2 regions of the Blautia sp. Sow4_E7 genome follow, and region 1 is predicted to be linked to the other one. Evidence: riboswitches for the same ligand, from Rfam matches in the RefSeq annotation. Region 1 holds a riboswitch; the other holds the start of a gene.

Region 1 (11,046 bases):
CACAGCCTTTGATTTTAAAGAGGAGGACGGAACACACACAGCAGATGTGCTGAAAATTGATTCCAGATTTACAAGCCTGTTGAAATGGCTTGGAGACAGCCGCATTAATGTGCGTCTCTCCGGGGAAAACAGAGAAGACGGTTATGCTGTATACCGGATCCGGGAGACTGCGTTTGGCGGCGGCACCAAGCTTTCCGCAGAGGATGGCTTCCTTCAGTTTATGATCGAGAGACTTCTGGAGAGCAATGCCCCTGCTGAGGCAGAGGAGGATGAAGACCAGGAGGAAACTGGAGATGAGATGAAGCTTACCAGCATTCAGAGCATCACCGATTTCATGACCTGCGCAGGCAAAACACTGCCGGACAACATCAGACTGTGGACCAGAAGAAACCTGGCGGTTGCAAGATCCAGCGAGGTTTCCCAGGAAGAGCGCCATCATGCACAGAGAGCTCTTTCCATTATGCTGAATATCCAGTGGAAGAACAATTATTTTGAAGCCATTGATCCTGTGGAGGCAAGACGGATCCTGGATGAAGAGCTTTATGGAATGGAGCGGGTAAAACAGCGTATTATTGAGACTATTATCCAGATCAACCGTACCCACACCCTTCCGGCTTACGGACTTCTGCTCATCGGACCGGCTGGTACCGGTAAATCCCAGATCGCCTATGCAGTAGCAAGAATCCTGAAGCTTCCTTGGACCACTCTGGACATGAGTTCCATCAATGACTCCAAGCAGCTTACCGGAAGCCCGCGTATTTATGCTAATGCAAAGCCTGGAATTATTATGGAGGCCTTTTCCATGGCAGGTGCTTCCAATCTGGTATTTATTATCAATGAGCTGGATAAAGCTAATTCAGGTAAAGGAAATGGCAACCCGGCAGATGTACTTCTCACTCTTCTGGATAACCTTGGATTTACAGACAACTATATGGAGTGTATGATCCCTACCGGCGGCGTTTATCCAATTGCTACAGCCAACGACCGTGACCAGATCAGCGCACCGCTGATGTCCCGATTTGCGGTTATCGATATTCCGGATTATACAGCAGAGGAGAAGAAAGTGATCTTTTCCAAATTCTCCCTTCCAAAAGTGCTTAAGAGAATGCATATGGAGGAGAGCGAGTGCATCATCACAGAGGGAGCCCTGGATGCGATCATCCAGCGTTATTCTAATACTTCCGGTATCCGTGACCTGGAGCAGGCAGCAGAGCACATTGCGGCAAATGCACTGTATCAGATCGAGGTCAACCATGTGGAGAAGGTAGAGTATACCAGAGAGATGGTGGAAGAACTGCTGAAATAATTTATAAGAGCAGAATATGAATTGGATTATTACAATTATATTCTCTGGCATTGCTTGAAAATAAATAACAATACATGCAAAAAAAATAAAAATAAGAACATATATGCAAAAAAATATAACAGGAGTGACAAAATGGAATTTTGGGACATCTATGATATTAACAAAAGACCTACCGGCCGTACCATGAAGCGAAACGACTGGTGCTTGAAAGATGGAGAATATCATCTGACCGTTCTCGGGGTAGTGGCAAGACCAGACGGAACTTTTCTCATTACCAAACGTGTGATGACAAAAGCCTGGGCACCAGGCTGGTGGGAGGTTTCCGGCGGCGCAGCCCAGGCAGGGGAATCCTCCTATGATGCGGTTCTTCGTGAAGTGAGAGAGGAGACCGGCCTTGATGTAAGCAGCGCGCAGGGTGGCTATCTTTTCACCTATAAAAGAGAAAATCCAGGAGAGGGTGACAACTACTTTGTAGATGTTTACCGCTTTGTGATGGACGTGAAGGAAGAAGACCTTCATCTTCAGGAAGAAGAGACCGACGGCCACATGTTTGCCACCTTAGACCAGATCAAAGAATTTGCAGCCCAGGGAAAATTCCTGCATTACGATAGTATCCAGGCTGCTTTTGAGAATGTTTAAGCAGGCGGATCTATTTCTTATAAGAGGCTGTCGTTATGTTAAAAATCTGTAAAAAACAATTGAGATGAAAATAGTTTCTTGTAATTTGCAGAAAGCTGTATTATAATGAGCAACGAAATCTGAATAAAAACCAGGGGAGTTTCGAACGAGAAGCTGAGAGTAAGGTAGCCCTTAGACCCTTTTAACCTGTTGGATCATGCCAGTGTAGGAAGTGTTAAGAGATGTAATTATGAGCATTTGTCTGAACGGCAGGTGCTCTTTTTGGTTCTTATTCGATTTTATCAAAAGTCCCTTTATGGGACAGAAAATAAACTCAGGAGGAAATGAAAATGAACGCAAGTGTAGCAATTCAGGTACTGCCAAATGTACAGGATGACGAAGAGGTGATCCGCATTGTAGACGAGGTGATCGCTTACATCAAATCCACCGGTCTGAATTACTATGTAGGACCATTTGAGACCACTATCGAAGGTGACTACGATCAGCTGATGGACATTGTAAAAGAGTGTCAGCACGTAGCAGAGCGCGCAGGCTGCAAGGCTATGAGCGTATATGTGAAGATCTCTTACAAACCAGAAGGAGATGTACTTACCATTGAAAAGAAAGTTACCAAACATCACCAGTAAGATCCCGCCGATCATTGCCATGGCCATTATCCTGCTTGGCTGGGAGCTGGTAAGCATTTCTGGAATCGTTCCTTCCTACATGCTTCCCTCTCCGGTAGCAGTGGTAAAAGCCCTGTTTGGGGATCTGCCAACCATACTTTTCCATGCGAAATTCACTTTGCTGGAGTCCTTTTATGGACTTCTCATCGGAATCGCGCTGGCATTTGTGTTTGCAACTTTGATGGATCGTTTTCGTGTGATGGATCAGGCATTTTACCCGATCATGATCATTACACAGACCATCCCTACCATTGCAATTGCGCCGATCCTGGTGCTGTGGATGGGTTTTGGAATGGCACCGAAGATCACGCTGGTTGTGATCACCACCTTTTTCCCGATTACCATCGGACTGCTGGATGGATATAAAAGTGTGGATCCGGATGCCATCCGCCTGATGAAGGCAATGGGAGCAAGCAGGGCGCAGATTTTCCGTCATGTGAAATTTCCAGGCGCTTTGCCCCAGTTCTTTTCCGGACTGAAGATTTCTGCCTCCTACGCAGTTGTAGGTGCAGTTGTATCTGAATGGTTAGGCGGATTTAATGGACTTGGTGTTTATATGACCCGTGTAAAAAAGGCATATGCTTTTGATAAAATGTTTGCAGTCATTATCTTTATTGTGATCATCAGTCTGCTGCTTCTTCTTGCAGTAAACATTGTAAGCCGGATCACAATGCCATGGCTGCAGGTGGAAAAGGAGAAAAATCATGAATAAGAATCTGAAAAAAGTGATCGCACCAGTTGCAGCGGCAGCTATGGTGCTTGCAGTTCCTACAGGTGTATACGCTGAAGATGGCGCACAGGAGAAAATTACATTCTGCCTGGACTGGACACCGAATACCAACCACACCGGACTTTACGTAGCGCAGGCAAAGGGCTACTACGAAGAAGCTGGTCTTGACGTGGAAATCGTTCAGCCGCCGGAAAATGGTGCCGCTCTTATGTGCGCAGCTGGCCAGGCACAGTTTGCAATCGAGGCACAGGACACCATGGCAGCTTCCCTTGCACTGGATGAGCCTCTTGGAATTACAGCAGTTGCAGGAATCATTCAGCACAATACCTCCGGAATCCTTTCACGAAAAGGTGATGGAATCGATAAGCCAGCCGGACTTACTGGAAAAACCTATTCCACATGGGATTCCCCAATCGAGCTTGCTATGCTGGAAAACGTTGTAAACGGTGACGGCGGAGATTTCAGCCAGGTTACCCTGATCCCCAATGACATCACAGATGAGCCTGCCGCACTTGCAGCAAACCAGACAGATGCCATCTGGGTATTCCAGGGCTGGGGCGGAATCAATGCTGACGTAGAAGGTGTAGACTGCGATTATTTTGCATTCTCTGATATCAACCCTGTATTTGACTACTATACACCAGTTATCATTGCAAACAACGACTACCTTGCTGAGAACCCGGACCAGGCGAAAGCATTTATGGAAGCAACTGCAAAAGGCTATGAGTATGCAGCTGAGAATCCAGATGAAGCAGCCCAGATTCTCATCGACGGCGACAACACAGGTTCCCTGAAAGACGCAGAGGAGCTGGTAAAGAAGAGCCAGGAATTCCTTTCCACAAAATACATTGACGACGCAGAAAGCTGGGGCGTAATTGACGCTGACAGATGGAACGCATTCTACAAATGGCTGTATGAGAACCAGCTTTGCGACAAGGACCTTACCGGAATCGGATTCTCTAATGATTATCTTCCACAGTAAGGAATAAAGAATGTCACAGAATAATGTAATTTTAAGAGCTGAACATATTTCAAAAACATATGGTGAAAAAAAGGTTTTAGAGGATATTTCCATTCATCTGGAGCAGGGCGAGCTGGTTTCCCTTCTGGGAGTCAGCGGCTCCGGAAAGACCACACTGTTTAACGTGCTTTCCGGTATTATCACTCCAGATGAGGGAAAAGTATATCTGAAGGATCAGGATGTCACCTCCGCTCCTGGAAGCATCAGCTACATGCTGCAGAAGGATCTTCTCCTTCCCCACAAGAAAGTGATCGACAATGTAGCACTTCCTCTTGTACTGAAAGGCATGAAGAAAGCAGAAGCCAGGGAAAAGGCCAATCCTCTTTTTGCAGAATTCGGTCTGGAGGGCACCCAGTATCAGTATCCAAGCCAGCTGTCCGGCGGTATGCGCCAGCGTGCGGCTTTGCTTCGAACCTATTTAAGCTCCAGCGGAGTGGCCCTTCTGGATGAGCCCTTCAGTGCACTGGACACCCTGACAAAGGCCAGTGTGCACAAATGGTATCTGGAGGTTATGCAGCACATTGATCTGTCTACCTTGTTTATCACCCATGATATCGACGAAGCCATTCTTTTGTCCGACCGGATTTACATTCTGAACGGAACTCCGGGAACCATCAAAGAGGAGATCGTGATCCAGGAGAAAAAGCCAAGGGCAGAGGATTTTGCGTTGTCAGAAGAATTTTTGGAATATAAGAGACGGATCATCAGTAAGCTGTAGAGTCCTTTTTCAATACGCTCCAGGATGGGCTGAAAGGAAAAGGCTGCCTATAGTAAGTGCTGGAAATTTGAATAATAGTTTGTTATAAGGTTGATGAATAAAACATCCCGACAGGTTTCACGTTCCTTGAGTTTGAGCGCTCAGGAGGCGGAATTTGGCGGGATATTTTTACGTAATAGGGAATTTCGTTGGGATCCCCTATTAAAAATTCTTACCGGGAAGAATCGAATGGCAGAGGGCGTCTGGGACGACTCGCCACAGGCGAAGAATCCTGCGTTTAAGAGTCGTCTTTCTTAATTTAAAAAATAAATCCCAAGATTCAAATACCCTGCAAACGTCACCCACGCCAGATAGGGCAGCATAAGATTCGCCGCTGCAGGCGACACCATTCCGAAGGAGCGGATCGTGGCAAAAATCAACAGCCACAAGGCCACCAGCCAGAAAAATGCAAACAGATACCATTCACAGTTAAAGAACCAGATAGACCACATAAAGTTAAAAAACAGCTGCAGTAGATAAAAGAATAACGCATTATTTCCACATTTTCCAGAATTCACAACCAGAAAAGCTGCAAACCCCATCAACAGATAAAGAAATGTCCACACCACCGGAAACACCCACCCGGGAGGAGAGAGCGGCGGCAGACACAAATCTGCAAAAGCTTCCATAGAACCGGTTGTGAAAAGCGCAGAGACTGCACCCACTGCAAGGGGGAATAAAAGAAATGGGAGAAGATCGCGGAATTGGGATTTCATGAGGGAGACTCCGTTTGGGATAACGTTGTTTTATTATATGCGAAGATCTATATAATATGAAAAGTTTAGGTTTATGTTTGCTTCATTCAAAGAAAATACCTAGTACATCATAAACTAAGTAACTGCCACATTGACTTGTTTGATTTTTCATATGCCGCGTTGTCGTTGGTCGCCGTAGCCACCGCTACGCCTCCTTCCTCCGCCTTGCATATGAAGAAATCATCCTGCATCGATGTAGCAGAAACTTAATTTATGATGTACTAGTGGAATATTACCTGTAAAATAGTAATAAATTTTGTGAAATTTGTGCAATAACAATAATTCGTATATTGAGAGGCTGGCTAAAAAATGATACTATCATTATATAAAAGAAGCAGGAGGTAAGTGCGTGATGAAGAAACTTACAACAGCAAAAATCTGGCAGTTTGCAGCAGGCCAGTTTGGTTGGGCGATGTTGTCCGGAATCATTTCAAACTGGCTTGTGTATTTCTACCAGCCAGATGAAACCGCCATCAGCCAGGGGCAGACCGTATTTATTCCACAGGGACTGGTGGTGCTTGGTATTTTCACCATTATCGGAGGAATCACAGCCTTCGGAAGAATTTTTGATGCTTTCACGGATCCCATGATCGCATCCTGGTCAGACCGTTGTACATCCAAAAATGGACGGCGAATTCCATTCCTGAAATGGGCGTCCCTGCCTCTGGCACTTTCCACAGTGCTGGTGTTCTGGTCCCCGATTAATGAGAAAAGCTGGCTCAATGCAGCGTTTTTGCTGGTGATGGTTCTGGCCTATTATCTTTCCATTACAGCTTATTGCACACCGTATAACGCCTTGATCCCGGAGCTTGGACATACCCAGCAGGAGCGGCTTAATATTTCTACGGTGATTTCCTTTACATTCATTGCAGGAACTGCAGTTGCATACCTGGCACCAACTATCTGGGGCGCATTTATCCCTGCATTTGGACGTGTTGGCGCCATCCGCGTCACCTTCACGTTGATGGCAGTGGTGGCATTTATCTGCATGCTGGTACCAGTATTTTGCATTCGGGAAAAAGACTACGTGGACACAGTTCCGGCAAAAGAGTCCGCTTTTCGCTCCCTGACTGCTACGTTTAAGAACGGAGAATTTTGTAAATTTGTGGGCTCCGATATTTTTTATTGGATCGCCCTTACCATGTTCCAGACAGGTCTGCCTTTCTTTGTAACCAGCCTTCTGAAGCTGCCGGAGACAATGACAACCCTGTATTTTGTGGGGATGACAGCATTGTCCTTAGTATTTTACATTCCAGTAAATAAGCTTACCCAGAAGCTGGGCAAGAAAAAGATGATCCTGTTTGCGTTCGCTGTCTTCAGTCTGGCTTATTTCTATACCGGATTTATGGGAAAAATGAGCTTTATTCCGGAAACCGTACAGGGACTGATGCTGACGGTGGTGGCAGCGCTGCCGATGGCAATTTTCGGAATTTTGCCCCAGGCGGTTGTGGCAGACATCGCCCAGAGCGATTCCATCACATCCGGAAGCAACCGGGAAGGAATGTTTTATGCAGCAAGAACCTTTGCATTTAAACTGGGCCAGAGTCTTTCCATGCTGATTTTTACTGCTGTTTCTACGATCGGAACAGGAGACGGAACTGGTTATAGGATCGCAGCCTTTGGCGCAGCGGTGTTCTGTATGGTGGGCGGAATTATCCTGGTATTTTATAATGAGAAGAAGATTAATGGGATTATTGGGGGAAAGTAGATTTGCACGACCCACGTTACAGTATATTTCAGCTGTATCCCAGAGTGAAACTCGTTATTGAGAACGGTGCGAAGCGGTTATTAGTCACGGAATGAACAGTAACGTTTGCTTATAAAAGGGGTATGTGACTTATAAGATAGCTGTTAGGCGCTAATAGGAGTTATAAGATGAAAATAATACAGGAAAACGAATATTTACATACTATGAAAAATGAGGTGGAACCTTATTTAAAGGCTCGTTGCCGGGATGGGTACATTCCAGGAGCAGAAGACATTTACCATGGAAAAAATGGAATTACAGGAAAAATCCATGTGAAGCGTTACCTGGCAGATGAACCAAAAGGTGTGGTGGTGATCAGTCATGGTTTCACAGAAGGCGCACCAAAATATGAGGAGATGATTTACTATTTTTTACAGGCAGGCTATCACGTATACATGCCAGAACATATGGGACACGGCCAAAGCTACCGCCTGACAGCAGATCCCTCATTGGTACATATTGATATCTGGAAACGTTACGTGCGGGATTTCCTAAAAATTTGCCACAAAATCAAAAAGGCACATCCAGACCTGCCCCTGGACCTTTTTGCCCACTCCATGGGCGGTGCAATCGGCGCAATCGCCGCAGCCTGGGAACCAACTCTTTTTCATAAAGTGATATTAAGCTCTCCGATGATCAAACCGCTCACCGGAGGCGTGCCCTGGCCGCTGACCGTACTGATCGCCCATGCAGAATGCTTTCTTAGGAAAGAAGAGTCCTACGTCTTAGGCCAGAAACCCTACGACGGAACCGACACCTTCCAAACCAGCGCCGGCACCTCCGAACCTAAATTTACAAGGTACAACGACCTGCGAAAAGAAAAACAATTTCTCCAGACCTGTGCACCATCCTATGGCTGGCTGAAAGCATCCATAAAAATGAGCTGGTATTTAAAATACCACGGCTGGAAGAAACTCCAGTCCCCACTCCTTATTTTCCAGGCCGAAAAAGACGATTTCGTATCCGTCCGCGCACTTCAGAAATTCGCAGCGAAAATCAAGAAGCGCGGTGCAGCCCCCTGTAAATATATCTACATGCCCGAGACGAAGCATGAGATATATTGTGGCGGGGATGAGACGATGGAAAGCTATTTGAAACGAATTATGAGATTTTGTTTAAAGATGAAAAAAGAGAGTTATGGAAATACTATATAGCTCAATCTGTTAGAGATTCATTATTGAAAGCCAAAAAGGTTCTTTCAGAAGAAGACGAGAAAATGTTGCATGATGTGTACAGGGAATATGGCATGATGAGCGAGTATTCACATGGTACATCCTGGCGCCAGAAATTAGATAGAAATAATTTTGTTGAACATATAATGAATATGTTCTCAGGCATTTATGCTGTATTATACAGGATGGTTGAAGGATATTGCTCTGAGTATGTGGATGATTTTTTCGAGGAACTTGTTGAGATAATTGGAAATGATATATTGGAAAAGCTGGAAGGGTTTTAATTATAATTTAATATTGAAATGAGGGAAATATTAATGAAAAGAGAAAATATAGATGTATTTTTGGAAAAGAATAAAAATATAATTACTAAAATCGAGACTATAACTAAGAAGTATACACTTGCTGATTTTGTAAAGACAGATGAATGGTTCAAAGATTTTATAGAACAGACTAAAAAATTAGAGGCTAGAAACGTGTATAGACATTTATATAGCGAAAGACAGGACTGTCTAATAAAAGAAGATAGTGTAAGTATATGGTTGGTTAATGAGTATGCAGAGTTATTATATGAAATTTTAACTTCTAAGTGTTGTAAATATACAAAATCTAACAAAGGAGTCGTATTGTACAGGCATTGGCAAAACAACTTTTTGCTATCGTATTGAGAATGAGTTAAAAGAGTTAGGAGATATGCATGGCTCATATGCATCCAAGTTTGGACTGTATTATGGAAAATGGGGAGAGGATAAGAAAAAAGAGTACAGGATAGTGCAAAAATTCGGAGATGATCCGGATGCTGCTATGGAAAAAATAAAGCAAGCAATAATTGAGCTTTTGATTGCTGCTAATAATGCAGATGAAGAGAGTATACGTGACAGTAGACTATCGCAAATATTTAGATCAAAAATACTAGGTACCTATTATCCAGACCAATACCTTAACATATATTCGGAAGAACATTTAGATTTCTTTTTAAAGAAGATTGGAATTGCGGTTGATTCAGAAGCAGATCTTTTAGAAATGCAGAAAGTGCTTATAAATTGGATGAAAGAGCAGCCGGGGACAGAATCATGGACGCTTTTAACGTTTGAAAAGTTTTTATATGAGCAAATAGGACAGCCTAAAAAAATTGCATTCAAACCAGAAGTAGAAATGGGTGCCACACTTTCAAATAATGATTTACACGAGATATTCGGTGTAGGGAATATGGGTGGTGTGCGTAGGTCTCAGAAAAATAATTTGTTATTGATAGTCAGCGATCACACAAAATCTTTTTATGAAGATAAGTGGTATGGAGATGTGCTCTATTATACTGGAATGGGATAATTCGGAGACCAACAGCTTACAAGTCAAAATAAAACATTAGCTGAATCAAATAAAAATGGTGTAGAAATATACTTGTGTGAGGCTTTTGAGAGCGGAAAGTATATTTTTCATGGAAGAGTACAATTAGTACAGGATCCATTTCAGGAGGACCAGAAAGATTCAGAGGGGATGCTTCGTAAGGTATGGATATTTCCGGTAAAAGTTGTAGACTCCAATGACGTAATTGACAAGGAAATTTTAGATCGTTATGAATCGACAAAGGAGCAGAAAGCAAAAGGAATGTCTGAGGAAGAATTGAAACAGAAGGCAAAAGAGCATTCCGGGAAAAAGTCGTCATACCGATCAGTGGCTTCAACAACCTATGTTAGAGATCCTTATATAGCAGAATATGCAAAAAATCGTGCAAAGGGCATTTGTCAGCTATGTGGACAGAAGGCGCCATTTAATGATAAGGACGATAACCCATATTTAGAAAGCCATCACATTATTTGGTTATCAAAGGGCGGAGATGATTCAATAGAGAATACGGTTGCTTTGTGTACAAACTGTCATAGAAAAATGCATGTGATCGCGAATGAGCAAGATGTTAAATTGCTTCAAGAGAAGAATAAAGAAATAGATTGGTAGAGGTATAATCATGATTAAAAATAATCTTGAAAAAAGTGCGAATATTAACATACAATTATTGCATAATGTCCGGATCAGCCGATATGATTTCCTCAGCAAGTGAGCCTGCGTTTTCTATTTTCATTATACATGATTATAGAGAAAAAGCCACAGGTAAATTATGACAAAAATAGGAAAGATATTGACAAGTATCCTTGCGTCCCAAAAGGTTTCATAGTATCATATATCCTATAAAAGATAGTGATACTATGAATCTTTTTTATTTAGAAGCGATATTCATATAAAGAATAAAGGGAGG
Region 2 (11,046 bases), on a different contig from region 1:
CAGACGGAAAATACGGCCGTTTCTTCTATTTAAGAGACAAGGAGGATGGCAGGCTTCCTACCAACTGGCGCTCCTATTTCGGCGGGCCGGTGTGGGAGGATCTGCCGGGGACCAACAAACAATACCTTCATGTTTTTCACAAGAAACAGCCGGACCTGAACTGGGAAAATCCGGAGCTTCGGGAAGAGGTTTACAAGAATATCAACTGGTGGCTGGACAAAGGTCTGGGCGGCTTCCGCATTGACGCCATTATCAATATCAAGAAGGCTCTGCCCATGCACGACTATGAGCCAGACCGTGAGGACGGCCTTTGCTACATTGGAAAAATGCTGGAGGAAGCTACCGGGATCGGAGAATTTCTTGGAGAAATGCGGGACCGCACCTTCAAGCCTCACGATGCTTTTTCCGTAGGTGAGGTTTTTAACGCAAAGGACGAGGAGCTTCCGGATTTCATCGGGGATAACGGATATTTTTCTTCTATGTTTGATTTCAATGAGACCATTTTCGGCGGTTCTGAGAAGGGCTGGTATGATTATAAAGAGATCACTCCAGATGATTACAAGCGCTGCTGTTTTGAGACACAGGCAAAAATGGGGGATTTCGGATTTGTTTCCAATATTATTGAGAACCATGACGAGCCTCGCGGTGTCAGCCACTACATTCCGGAGGGGGACTGCTGTGACACAAGTAAAAAACTACTGGCAGCATTGAATTTCATGCTTCGCGGACTGCCGTTTATTTACCAGGGGCAGGAGCTTGGTATGGAAAATGTGCCATTTAAGTCTATTGATGAGGTGGATGATATTTCTACTTTGGACGAGTATAAGGTTGCACTTGACGCAGGGCTTACTCCTGAAGCAGCTCTGAAAGCCGTTGCGCGCCACAGCCGTGACAATGCCCGTACCCCTATGCAGTGGACGGGTGGGGAAAATGCCGGATTTACGGCTGGAACGCCATGGCTTCGGGTAAATCCCAATTATACTTCCATTAATGTGGAGGATGAGCGAAAAGATCCTGACTCTGTATTCCATTTTTACAGACAGCTGATCGCACTTCGCAAAAATCCTGAATACAAAGAGACGGTTGTGTACGGTGCTCTGGAGCCGTTTATGGAGAACCGTCACAATCTGATGGCTTACTACCGTAAGGGCGATAAAACTCTGCTGGTGGTTGGCAATTATCAGTGGGAGGAGCAGGAAATCACACTTCCGGCGACATGCAAAAAGGTGCTGCTCAACAACTATCCGGATGTGGTTATGGATGGAGAGACTGTTAAATTGCATGGATACCAGGTACTGGTCATGGAGTTAGATATCAAATAACTATATCAGGTAATAAACAGCGCCTTCCCCGGGTGCATGTATTACATATAAATTTATTCTTTTTCCAAAAAGAACTGTCTTCGCAGAAGTGATTTCTCTTCCTCAGGTAAATCGCCTCTGTGTGACAGTTCTTTATTGTTTTAACGTTTCAGCCACTATTTTTATATCATTCAACGCTGTTGCGACTGTTCTTTTTTCTTTTTCAATAAGTCGGGAAAAAGAGTTATTCCTTTTTGGCGGCATTTTCCTCCTGCTCCATCTCCCACTCTTCCTTGCGTGTCTGCGCCATAATTCCCCGGATTCCCACTACAACAGCAAGGCTCACGATAAAAATAACCGCTCCGTAAACCTTTTCGCCGAAATCCATGTCTTTTATGTAAGATAGACCACCGCTGACCACAAAGTTTACTGCCATGATTCCTAAGAAAGTCACGGCACCCACGATCCGCTCCAGTGTTACATTCGAGGTGCGGAATTTTCTTGCCGGCAATTTTTTGTCCAGGTAGTTCAGGCTGAAGATCAGGACCAGAGCCAGAATCCAGCAGGCAATGCTGATATAATTCACCAGGGGGAGGCCGCTGATTTTTCTTATAACAAAGGGAAAATCTACTAAAGCAAAGATTACCAGGGTAATGACATAAAGCACCACCTGCAGCCCCATAAGCTGTCCGGCGCTGACAGAGGCCATAAGCATTTTCTCCGTTTCTTTCTGGTACTGCTCTGGCTCCAGTCTTTTTCTGGCAAGAAGCTCGCTGACGGAGATATCCAGCTCCTGGCAGAGTGGCTCCATCAGGCTTACGTCTGGAAAGGAACGGCCGGTCTCCCATTTGGAAACGGCGCGGTCTGTCACATTTAATTTCTCGCCCAGCTGCTTCTGGGTTAATTTTTTCTCTTTACGGCACTGGGCAATGAATGTGCCCACCTGGTTTTTGCCTGTGTCTGTCATGATATGTCTCCTTATCGGATGCTTGTTTTGTTGTCTTGATTATGCCACAAAACAGGAGATCCGTCACCCTACCGCTGGTTGAATTGAGGGATTTTTCTCATTATTTCGGCTTTTTTAAGGATTTCAATAACTTATTGACAATTTTTCCCATTATTACTATAATAACAAAAGAACAGGGGAGCTTGTAGACAAGCTGAGAGGAAATTGTGAATTTCGACCCTTTACCTGATGCGGATAATGCCGCCGTAGGAAGTCATCATGGTTTTGATTTTTTCGGAGACACCACATGCGGGTGTCTCTTTTTTTCATATGGCAGCAATGCAGGTTACTGTTCACCGGTAACGTTCCGCGAGGTATTTTTTGTGAGCAAAGCTCACAGAAAACCCGAGAATTAAGTTTGCGCAGCAAACGCTACTTCTTGTGCTTGTCACAAGAAGGTTCGTCTTTCTGTGCATCGCGAAGCGGTTACTGGTCACTCTGTGAACAGTAACCCAATGCAGCGTTCGGCTGGGGGCACCACTTTCGGACGCTATATAAAATTAATGCATAAATAATACAAGTGCCTGTTTGAAAAGCTTCTGTCAATGTGCACTGCAAGTTACAGGGCAGCAAATTACAGAGTGGATCAGACAAGGCCAGAAGAAAGGATGAAACATTATGAGAACAGCATTAACAATCGCTGGAAGTGACTCCAGCGGAGGCGCCGGTATCCAGGCTGACATCAAGACAATGATCAGCAATGGAGTGTATGCAATGAGTGCCATCACAGCACTTACCGCACAGAATACTACCGGTGTAACAGGAATCATGGAAGCAACGCCAGAATTTCTGGCCGATCAGCTGGATAATATTTTCACAGATATTTATCCAGACGCAGTAAAAATTGGAATGGTATCTTCCAGTGCGCTGATTGAAACCATTGCCCGGAAGCTTCACCAGTACCAGGCGAAAAATATTGTAGTGGACCCGGTTATGGTTGCCACAAGCGGCGCCAAGCTGATCAACGACGAAGCCATCGAAGCGCTGAAAAGCCAGCTTCTTCCCCTGGCAACTGTCCTGACACCGAATATTCCGGAGGCTGAGGTGCTTTCCGGAATGAAAATAGAAACTGCAGATGATATGATCAAAGCCGCTGCTGCCATCGGGGAAAAATACCACTGTGCAGTGCTTTGCAAGGGCGGTCATCAGCTGAATGACGCCAACGACCTTCTTTGGCGTGACGGGGAGTACAAATGGTTCCAGGGAAAACGGATCCAGAATCCCAACACCCACGGAACAGGATGTACCTTATCCAGTGCCATTGCCTCTAATCTGGCAAAGGGATTTGCCCTGGATACTTCCGTGGAGCGTTCCAAGAAATATATTTCCGGGGCACTGGCTGCTATGCTGGATCTGGGAAAAGGCAGCGGACCTATGGATCATGGGTTTGCGATCAGGAACGAGTTCACACTGGCAAAGGAGGACAACTAACATGACCGAAAAACGTACCTCCATCTTCGAAAACGGCCTGATCTGGTTTGGCGCAGGTGTTTCCCTGGCGGAAATCCTCACTGGAACTTACTTTGCCCCGCTGGGCTTTCAAAAAGGCCTTCTTGCCATTATCATCGGACATATTATCGGCTGCACCATGCTTTTCCTCGCCGGAGTCATAGGCGGAAAAACACGCCGCAGCGCTATGGAAACTGTAAAAATGAGCTTCGGGGAAAAGGGCGGAATCTTCTTTTCCTTCCTGAACGTGCTCCAGCTGGTTGGCTGGACTGCCATTATGATCTACGACGGAGCACTGGCTGCAGACGGCGTATTACATACCGGAAGCTGGGTGTGGTGTCTGGTCATTGGCGCACTGATCGTACTGTGGATTTTTATTGGCATCACCAACCTTGGGAAAATCAACACCATCGCTATGGCAGCACTTTTTATCCTCACACTGGTGCTCTGCAAGCTGATCTTCTTTGATGGCGGGACTGCACTTGCTATTGGCGAGGAAGCCATGTCCTTCGGCGCAGCGGTAGAGCTTTCCGTGGCAATGCCCCTTTCCTGGCTGCCGCTGATCAGCGACTATACCCGCGAGGCGAAGGAGCCAGTGAAAGCAACCGCTGTCAGCTCCGTTGTCTACGGCCTGGTAAGCTGCTGGATGTATGTAATCGGTATGGGCGCCGCTATTTATACCGGTGAATCCGATATTGCCCAGATTATGGTGAAGGCCGGACTTGGAATTGCAGGTCTTCTGATCATTGTATTTTCCACTGTTACCACCACATTCCTGGATGCTTACTCCGCCGGAATTTCATCTGAATCGGTATTTTCCAAAATAAATGGAAAATATGCCGCAATTGCTGTAACCATCATCGGAACAATTGCTGCAATTGTATATCCAATGGACAACATTACCGATTTCCTGTATCTCATCGGATCTGTATTTGCACCGATGATCGCCATTCAGATTGCAGACTTCTTCCTGCTGAAACGTACCGACAGCCTGGGCGAGTCGGTTGACATCACGAATGCGGTGATCTGGGTGATCGGATTTGTTCTGTACCGAATTTTAATGAGAATTGATATTCCTGTGGGAAATACACTGCCGGATATGGTAATTACGATTCTCATCTGTATGGTGGCGCGAAGTGTTTGGAAGAATAAAAAATAGGCTTGTATTTTCTTTTTGAATATGCTATGATTCGAATATGCGAAGAGGCAGACAGAGAGTTTGCCTCTTCGCTTTTTTTATTTCGTGGACAACGAGCCTTTTAAGAATACTAAGCTACGCCAACCGAATTCGGGCGAAATATACCGCAAAGTGGGGCGTGCAGATTGCTGAAATGATTTTTCAAACACGCTCTAAGACAGCTCGCTGGAAGCACAGAATATTTTATCTTATTTACGCTAACCAAAGGAGGGACAGGCATGAATCTGCAGCAAATGAAATATGTGGTCATGATTGCAGAGCAAGGCAGCTTTTCCAGGGCCAGTCAGGTTCTATACATTACACAGCCTACTCTTTCCAATGAAGTGAAGAAGCTGGAAAAAGAATTGGGAATCACTATTTTTTCCCGAAATAAACATGGCGCACAGGTTACAGACGCCGGAAGGGAATTTCTGGAATATGCCAGAGGGATCATCGAGCAGTTTCAATGCGTACAGAATAAATACTGCAACATGGAAAAAGAACAGGAGATCATTTTTTCCGTTGCAAGCCAGCACATTGCAACTGCTGCCGAAGCCTTTATGGACATTGTGGCAGACAAGTCCAGCAACCATTACCGCATGAAGCTTCACGAAGGCAGAACCAAGGATGTACTGAAACTGGTGGCGGATAACATCTGTCAGATCGGGGTGCTTTCCAAGAATCCAGAAAACCGGGTTCTGGATTTCGAGATCAGCAAAAATGAGCTGGAGTATTCCCCTATTATTTCCATGTTTCCCCACGTTTACCTGTATAAAAAGCATCCTCTTGCAGGAAAAAGCCAGGTTACCAGGGACGATCTGAAGGATTATCCATTTCTTGTATATGACCAGGGATTTGACAGTCTGCGGAATTTTTCCGAAGAAGCGGATGTAAATCTGCAGATTCCCCGCACCATTGTAGTAACAGACCGTGGAATGCAGATCAGCATGTCCATATATCTCAATGCCTATACCATCGGAAGCGGTCTTCTTGGAAGCCGCACTTCCCTGCGGGATATGGTGGCGATTCCACTTAAAGATGAAAAAATTTCCAGCCTGGAAATCGGCTGGATCAAAAGGCGGAACCAGGAAATCACCCCCGTTATGAGTGAATATATCGCCAGGCTTTCCCAGCTCTGCGCGGAGCAGGGTTCCTTACAGCCTAACCTTTCACCGGCACAATACATATCCGCCAGCTGAAATAGTCCGCTCCAAATGACTGCGGGTTTGAATTAGCAAAATTTTTATACAAAAGTCAGGCTGCCAGACTGGTGATCTGACAGAATATCCCCCCCAAAAAGAGCTTCGGAATATTTATTTCCAGGGTTCTTTTTATATTGTGAAAAACTATGGTATTCCATTTTTTCTGGCAATAGATAAACATAGCTAACCACAATTTGTTTTCCACTATATTATGTGATAGCCTAAATACCAAGATAAACAGGAATCGTAAGAAACAGGCCTGAACACTTCGATTGCTAATCTACATCGAGGAGGAAATTATTATGACAATACTATCAGATTTCTGGAACGGGTTTACAGGTTTTTGGCAGCATGTGCTTAGTGACATGCTCTCTGTCTCAGACTTCATATGGAGCTTTCCTATCCTGGTTTTAACCGTAGTTGTGGCGGTCACTCTGACCATCGGCACCGGCTTCTTCCAATTCCGCTACTTCGGACATGCCATGAAAAATACTTTTGGCAAAATGTTCAAAACAAAAGGTTCTGAAAAAGGGATCAGTTCCCTTGCCGCCGTTTGCTCCGCCCTGGCCTCCACACTTGGCGTCGGAAATATTGCCGGTGTTGCCGTAGCCATCGCACTTGGCGGCCCTGGCGCTGTTTTCTGGATGTGGCTGGTTGCCCTGTTCGGACTGATCGTAAAATACGCAGAGGTTTGCCTGGCTGTCAAATATCGTGAAGTGGATCCGGAAACAGGAATGTATAAAGGCGGAATCATGTATTACGCAAAGAAAGGCCTTGGCAAAAAATTTGCCTGGATGGGCGGCCTCTGGTGCTTCGTTATTTTCGCCGTACAGATCCTTGCACCTGCTGTACAGATCAACTCCCTTACCGGTTCTCTCACCGCATACTTTGACATCAATCCGGTGATCATCGGAGTTGTGTGTGCAGTCATCATGGGCTTTGTCCTGATCGGAGGATTGAAACGAATCAGCAAATGTGCTGAAATCGTAGTTCCTTTCATGGCACTTGCTTATTGCGTTGTAGCAATTTTCGTAATTATTACACATATTACAGCAGTTCCGGCAGCTTTCGGAGCAATCTTTGCAGGTGCTTTTTCCGGCACAGCTGCAACTGGAGGCTTCCTTGGCGCAGGTGTTTCTTCCGCAATCCGCTGGGGACTTGCAAGAGGTGTTTACTCCAATGAGGCCGGAAACGGTACTGCTGCACTTGTACATGCAACTGCAAACGTAGATCATCCTGCAAAACAGGGTATCTGGGGAATCACAGAAGTTTTCGTAGACACAATTATTGTCTGCACTATGACAGCCCTTGTTATTATGGTAACTGGTGTATGGACCAGCGGACAGAGCGGTGCCGCACTTACTACAATGGGCTTCGCAGCAGGTATGGGAAGTGAGACCGCAGCGGGCATCTTCGTTTCCCTGATTATTTTCTTCTTTGCCTTTACAACCGCAGTTGTCAGCGTTTATTATGGAGAAAACTGCCTGGGCTATTTTACAAAGAATAAAACAGCCATCATGTGCTACCGTATCCTGGCCTGCATTATGGCGATCGTAGGTGCTGTAGGCGGACTTTCCACCATCTGGGGACTTGCAGACCTTGGTCTTGGTATTGCAAACATCACTAACCTGTGCGTATTATTCGGCCTTAGAAAAGATGTCTTTAAGATTACGGCAGAGTATAAGGATATGATCAAGAAAGGAGAAGTCTGATTTATGAAAATCGCAGTATATGGAATGACTCCCTGGGAGCAGGAGGAGCTGAAAAAACTCCCTCTCCGGGAAGCTCCGGAATATGTTTTTGTAGATGATATTTTACGGGGGGAAACCTTGAAATATGTAGAAGGCTGCCAGGCTGTTTCCATTCTCAGCAACAGCGTGATTGATGACAAAATGGCTGCTTCTTTGAAGGAAATGGGTGTTTCCTTTGTAACAACCCGATCCACAGGCATCGACCACATCCACAAGGACGCTGTGAAAAAATATGGTCTTGGCGCTGCAAATGTTCCTTCCTACTCTCCCGCTTCCATCAGCGAGCACACCATTCTTCTGATCCTGTCTCTTCTCCGAAAAATGAAACGCAACCAGGAGATGGTAAGAGCCTGCAATTACCGCATTGACGGTATCCGTGGAAAAGAGCTGGGGGCTATGACCGTAGGCGTTATGGGAAGCGGCAGAATTGGTGCTATTACCATCCGTATTCTGGCAGGCTTCGGCTGCAGGGTTCTTGTTTGCGATCCTTATGAATCAGAAGCGGTAAAGCAATATGGCACCTATGTTTCCAAAGAAGAATTATGTAAACAGGCAGATCTGATCGTACTCCACTGCCCGCTTATGGAAAGTACCTATCATGTGGTAGACAAGGATTTCCTGGCAGGCTGCAAAGACGGCGCTATCCTGGTAAACACCGCCCGCGGCGGTCTGGTGGATGCCACAGCTGTTCTGGACAGCCTGAAAAGCGGTAAGTTATCTGCCTTTGCCTTCGACGTATACGAAGGGGAAGATGATATCGTCCGAAAAGATTTCAAAGGCAAATATCCGGATGATCCGGTTTTCGCAGAGCTTTGCCAGATGGAAAATGTAGTCTATACAGCCCATGTAAGCTTTTTCACAGATGAAGCAGCAAGGGAGCTGGTTCGGATTTCTACAGAGAATGCGGTAGATTTCCTGTTGGATGGAAATACCAGAAACAGCATTCTGTAAATCTATTTTCTATCGTTAAATACAATTAGTTATGGTAACAGCTCCACATTTTCACAATGATGCACTACGCCGGATGCAAGCTGCAAAATAGTTGCTAAGTATCGTACAGAAGGAGGGTCCTTATTATGGATATCCATGTTTTAATTGCCCAGATGATCCAATTATTTCTCATCATGTTCTGCGGATATGGTTTATTTAAGCTAGGGATCCTCAACCCCGAGGTAGATTCCCATTTGACCAGGCTGGTGGTAAATGTGACCATGCCCCTGATCATCCTGAATTCTGTTCTTACAAGAACGGAGGTCGATGATTCCAGCCGGGTTGTCACCGTTTTCCTCGCATCCCTGATCATTTACCTTCTGCTCCCATTGGTCAGCTTCGCTGTGGTAAAACTTTTTCACCTGCCCCAGAACCAGCAGGGTGTGTACGCTTTTATGAATACTTACTCCAACGTGGGATTTATGGGTTTTCCCATGATCACAGCTTTATATGGAGAACAGGCTTTGCTCTATGCGGCAGTGCTGAACATTCTTTTTAACCTGAGCGCCTATTCCATTGGCGTATGGATGATGCACTACGGTTCCGGGGAAAAAAGCGGACTGAGTCTGAAAGCGATTCTGAATCCAGGAATGATCGGTTCCATCCTGGCCCTGCTTTTGTACTTTTTCCCGGTTCAGGTACCAGCCCCTGTGACGGGTGCTATTGGAAGCATCGGCGGACTTACCTCTCCGCTTGCTATGCTGCTGATCGGGGCAAACCTGGCAGGGATGCCTTTCAGGGAAATGTTTAACGACTGGAAAGTTTATATTTTTACGGCACTGAAGCAGCTGCTGGTGCCGATTCTGATCTGGCCTCTCCTTTGTCTGACCATATCAGATGCTTATATCCGCGGAATTATCTTTGTGCTTTTGAGCATGCCGGTAGGCAATACGGTGGTTCTTTTTGCTACCCAGTATAAAAAAGACCAGGTGCTGGCCACGAAGGGCGTGTTTATCACCACCCTGTTTTCCCTGTTTTCAATTCCGCTGGTGTTTACGATCCTGCATATTGCATAACAGGCAGCTATTCAGTACCTTCACAGTTACGCGCTCCGCGCCGGGATTCCCTGTTTTTCTGTGAACTATATTCACCAAAAACACATCGCAGAATAGATCCACTGAATAGTTACCATAAGAAGAGTACATGAAAATCATCAGCGTACTATAATTTATAAACTTTTTTACAAAATCAAAAGAATTTGATATGTATCTTAAATCATATGGGAGGATAATAAAATGTACAATTTCGAACAGGCAGACAGAATGAAAAACGTACCGCTTTCCAAAATCAGAGAGATGGTGGAGCTTTCCACTGCTATGGAAAAAGAGGGAAAGCCGATTATTCACCTTGAGATTGGCGAGCCTGATTTTGATACTCCGAAGCACATCTGTGAGGCTGCAAAGGAGGCCCTGGACGCTGGAAAAGTCCATTATGGACCGATTGTTGGTTACGAGGACATCCGTAAAGCAGTTGGGGATGAATATAAGAAAAAATATGGTCTGGAATTTGGTTCTGAAGAGGTTATGATCACCCACGGTGTCACACATGGAATTTACCTTTCCATGCTTGCCTTCTTAAACCCAGGTGATGAAATCCTGGTTCCGGATCCAGGTTTCCTGTGTTATTTCACAGTTCCGGAGATTGCCCAGGCAAAACCGGTATCCTATTATCTGGATCCGGAAAATGAATATCAGATCGTGCCTGGCTCCCTGGATTCCCTGATCACAGAGCACACCAAAATGATCCTTCTCAACTCACCGTCCAATCCTTGTGGTTTCGCATTAAATGAAGCTTCTCTGAAAGAAATTGCACGAGTTGCAGAAAAATATGATTTAATTGTAATTTCTGATGAAGTTTATGCAGATATTATTTATGACGGCAAAAGATGTATGAGTATTGCCGAGCTTCCGGGCATGCATGATAGAACTATTATCTTAAACGGTTTTTCCAAATATTATGCAATGACCGGATGGCGTATCGGTTATCTTCTTTGCAGTGAAAAGCTGCTGGAGCCTATGATGCGTCTTAGCTTTTACAGCATTTCCTGTCCCAACTCCTTCGTTCAGGCAGCTGCTGTGGCTGCCCTTCAGGGAGATGATACGCCTTCCGCTGAGATGGTGGCAGAATATGAGCGCAGAAGGGATTTCATCTACGAAGCCGTCAACCAGAT

Evidence for each region. Region 1 has a riboswitch for thiamine pyrophosphate ahead of ACTQ50_RS16340 (thiamine-binding protein). Riboswitches for the same ligand answer to the same signal wherever they lie in the genome.
Region 2: another riboswitch for thiamine pyrophosphate. It lies ahead of thiD (bifunctional hydroxymethylpyrimidine kinase/phosphomethylpyrimidine kinase); the one in region 1 lies ahead of ACTQ50_RS16340 (thiamine-binding protein).

The regions. Positions count from the first base shown of each region.
Region 1 is NZ_JBQKLL010000041.1:4,680-15,725, reverse strand. Features, by position in the region: gene ACTQ50_RS16350 (AAA family ATPase) at 1-1,306, shown strand, start outside; gene ACTQ50_RS16345 (NUDIX hydrolase) at 1,439-1,945, shown strand; TPP riboswitch at 2,068-2,174, shown strand; gene ACTQ50_RS16340 (thiamine-binding protein) at 2,275-2,571, shown strand; gene ACTQ50_RS16335 (ABC transporter permease) at 2,540-3,322, shown strand; gene ACTQ50_RS16330 (ABC transporter substrate-binding protein) at 3,315-4,322, shown strand; gene ACTQ50_RS16325 (ABC transporter ATP-binding protein) at 4,333-5,079, shown strand; gene ACTQ50_RS16320 (TspO/MBR family protein) at 5,373-5,834, opposite strand; gene ACTQ50_RS16315 (MFS transporter) at 6,226-7,581, shown strand; gene ACTQ50_RS16310 (alpha/beta fold hydrolase) at 7,749-8,774, shown strand; gene ACTQ50_RS16305 (hypothetical protein) at 8,732-9,076, shown strand; gene ACTQ50_RS16300 (hypothetical protein) at 9,110-9,460, shown strand; gene ACTQ50_RS16295 (hypothetical protein) at 9,486-10,121, shown strand; gene ACTQ50_RS16290 (HNH endonuclease) at 10,290-10,748, shown strand.
Region 2 is NZ_JBQKLL010000036.1:1,918-12,963, forward strand. Features, by position in the region: gene ACTQ50_RS15405 (alpha-glucosidase) at 1-1,322, shown strand, start outside; gene ACTQ50_RS15410 (helix-turn-helix domain-containing protein) at 1,546-2,268, opposite strand; TPP riboswitch at 2,433-2,537, shown strand; gene thiD (bifunctional hydroxymethylpyrimidine kinase/phosphomethylpyrimidine kinase) at 2,926-3,738, shown strand; gene cytX (putative hydroxymethylpyrimidine transporter CytX) at 3,740-4,915, shown strand; partial or broken gene ACTQ50_RS15425 (DUF6783 domain-containing protein) at 4,953-5,108, shown strand; partial or broken gene ACTQ50_RS15430 (hypothetical protein) at 5,061-5,204, opposite strand; gene ACTQ50_RS15435 (LysR family transcriptional regulator) at 5,173-6,132, shown strand; gene ACTQ50_RS15440 (alanine/glycine:cation symporter family protein) at 6,438-7,847, shown strand; gene ACTQ50_RS15445 (NAD(P)-dependent oxidoreductase) at 7,851-8,837, shown strand; gene ACTQ50_RS15450 (AEC family transporter) at 8,963-9,892, shown strand; gene ACTQ50_RS15455 (pyridoxal phosphate-dependent aminotransferase) at 10,112-11,046, shown strand, end outside.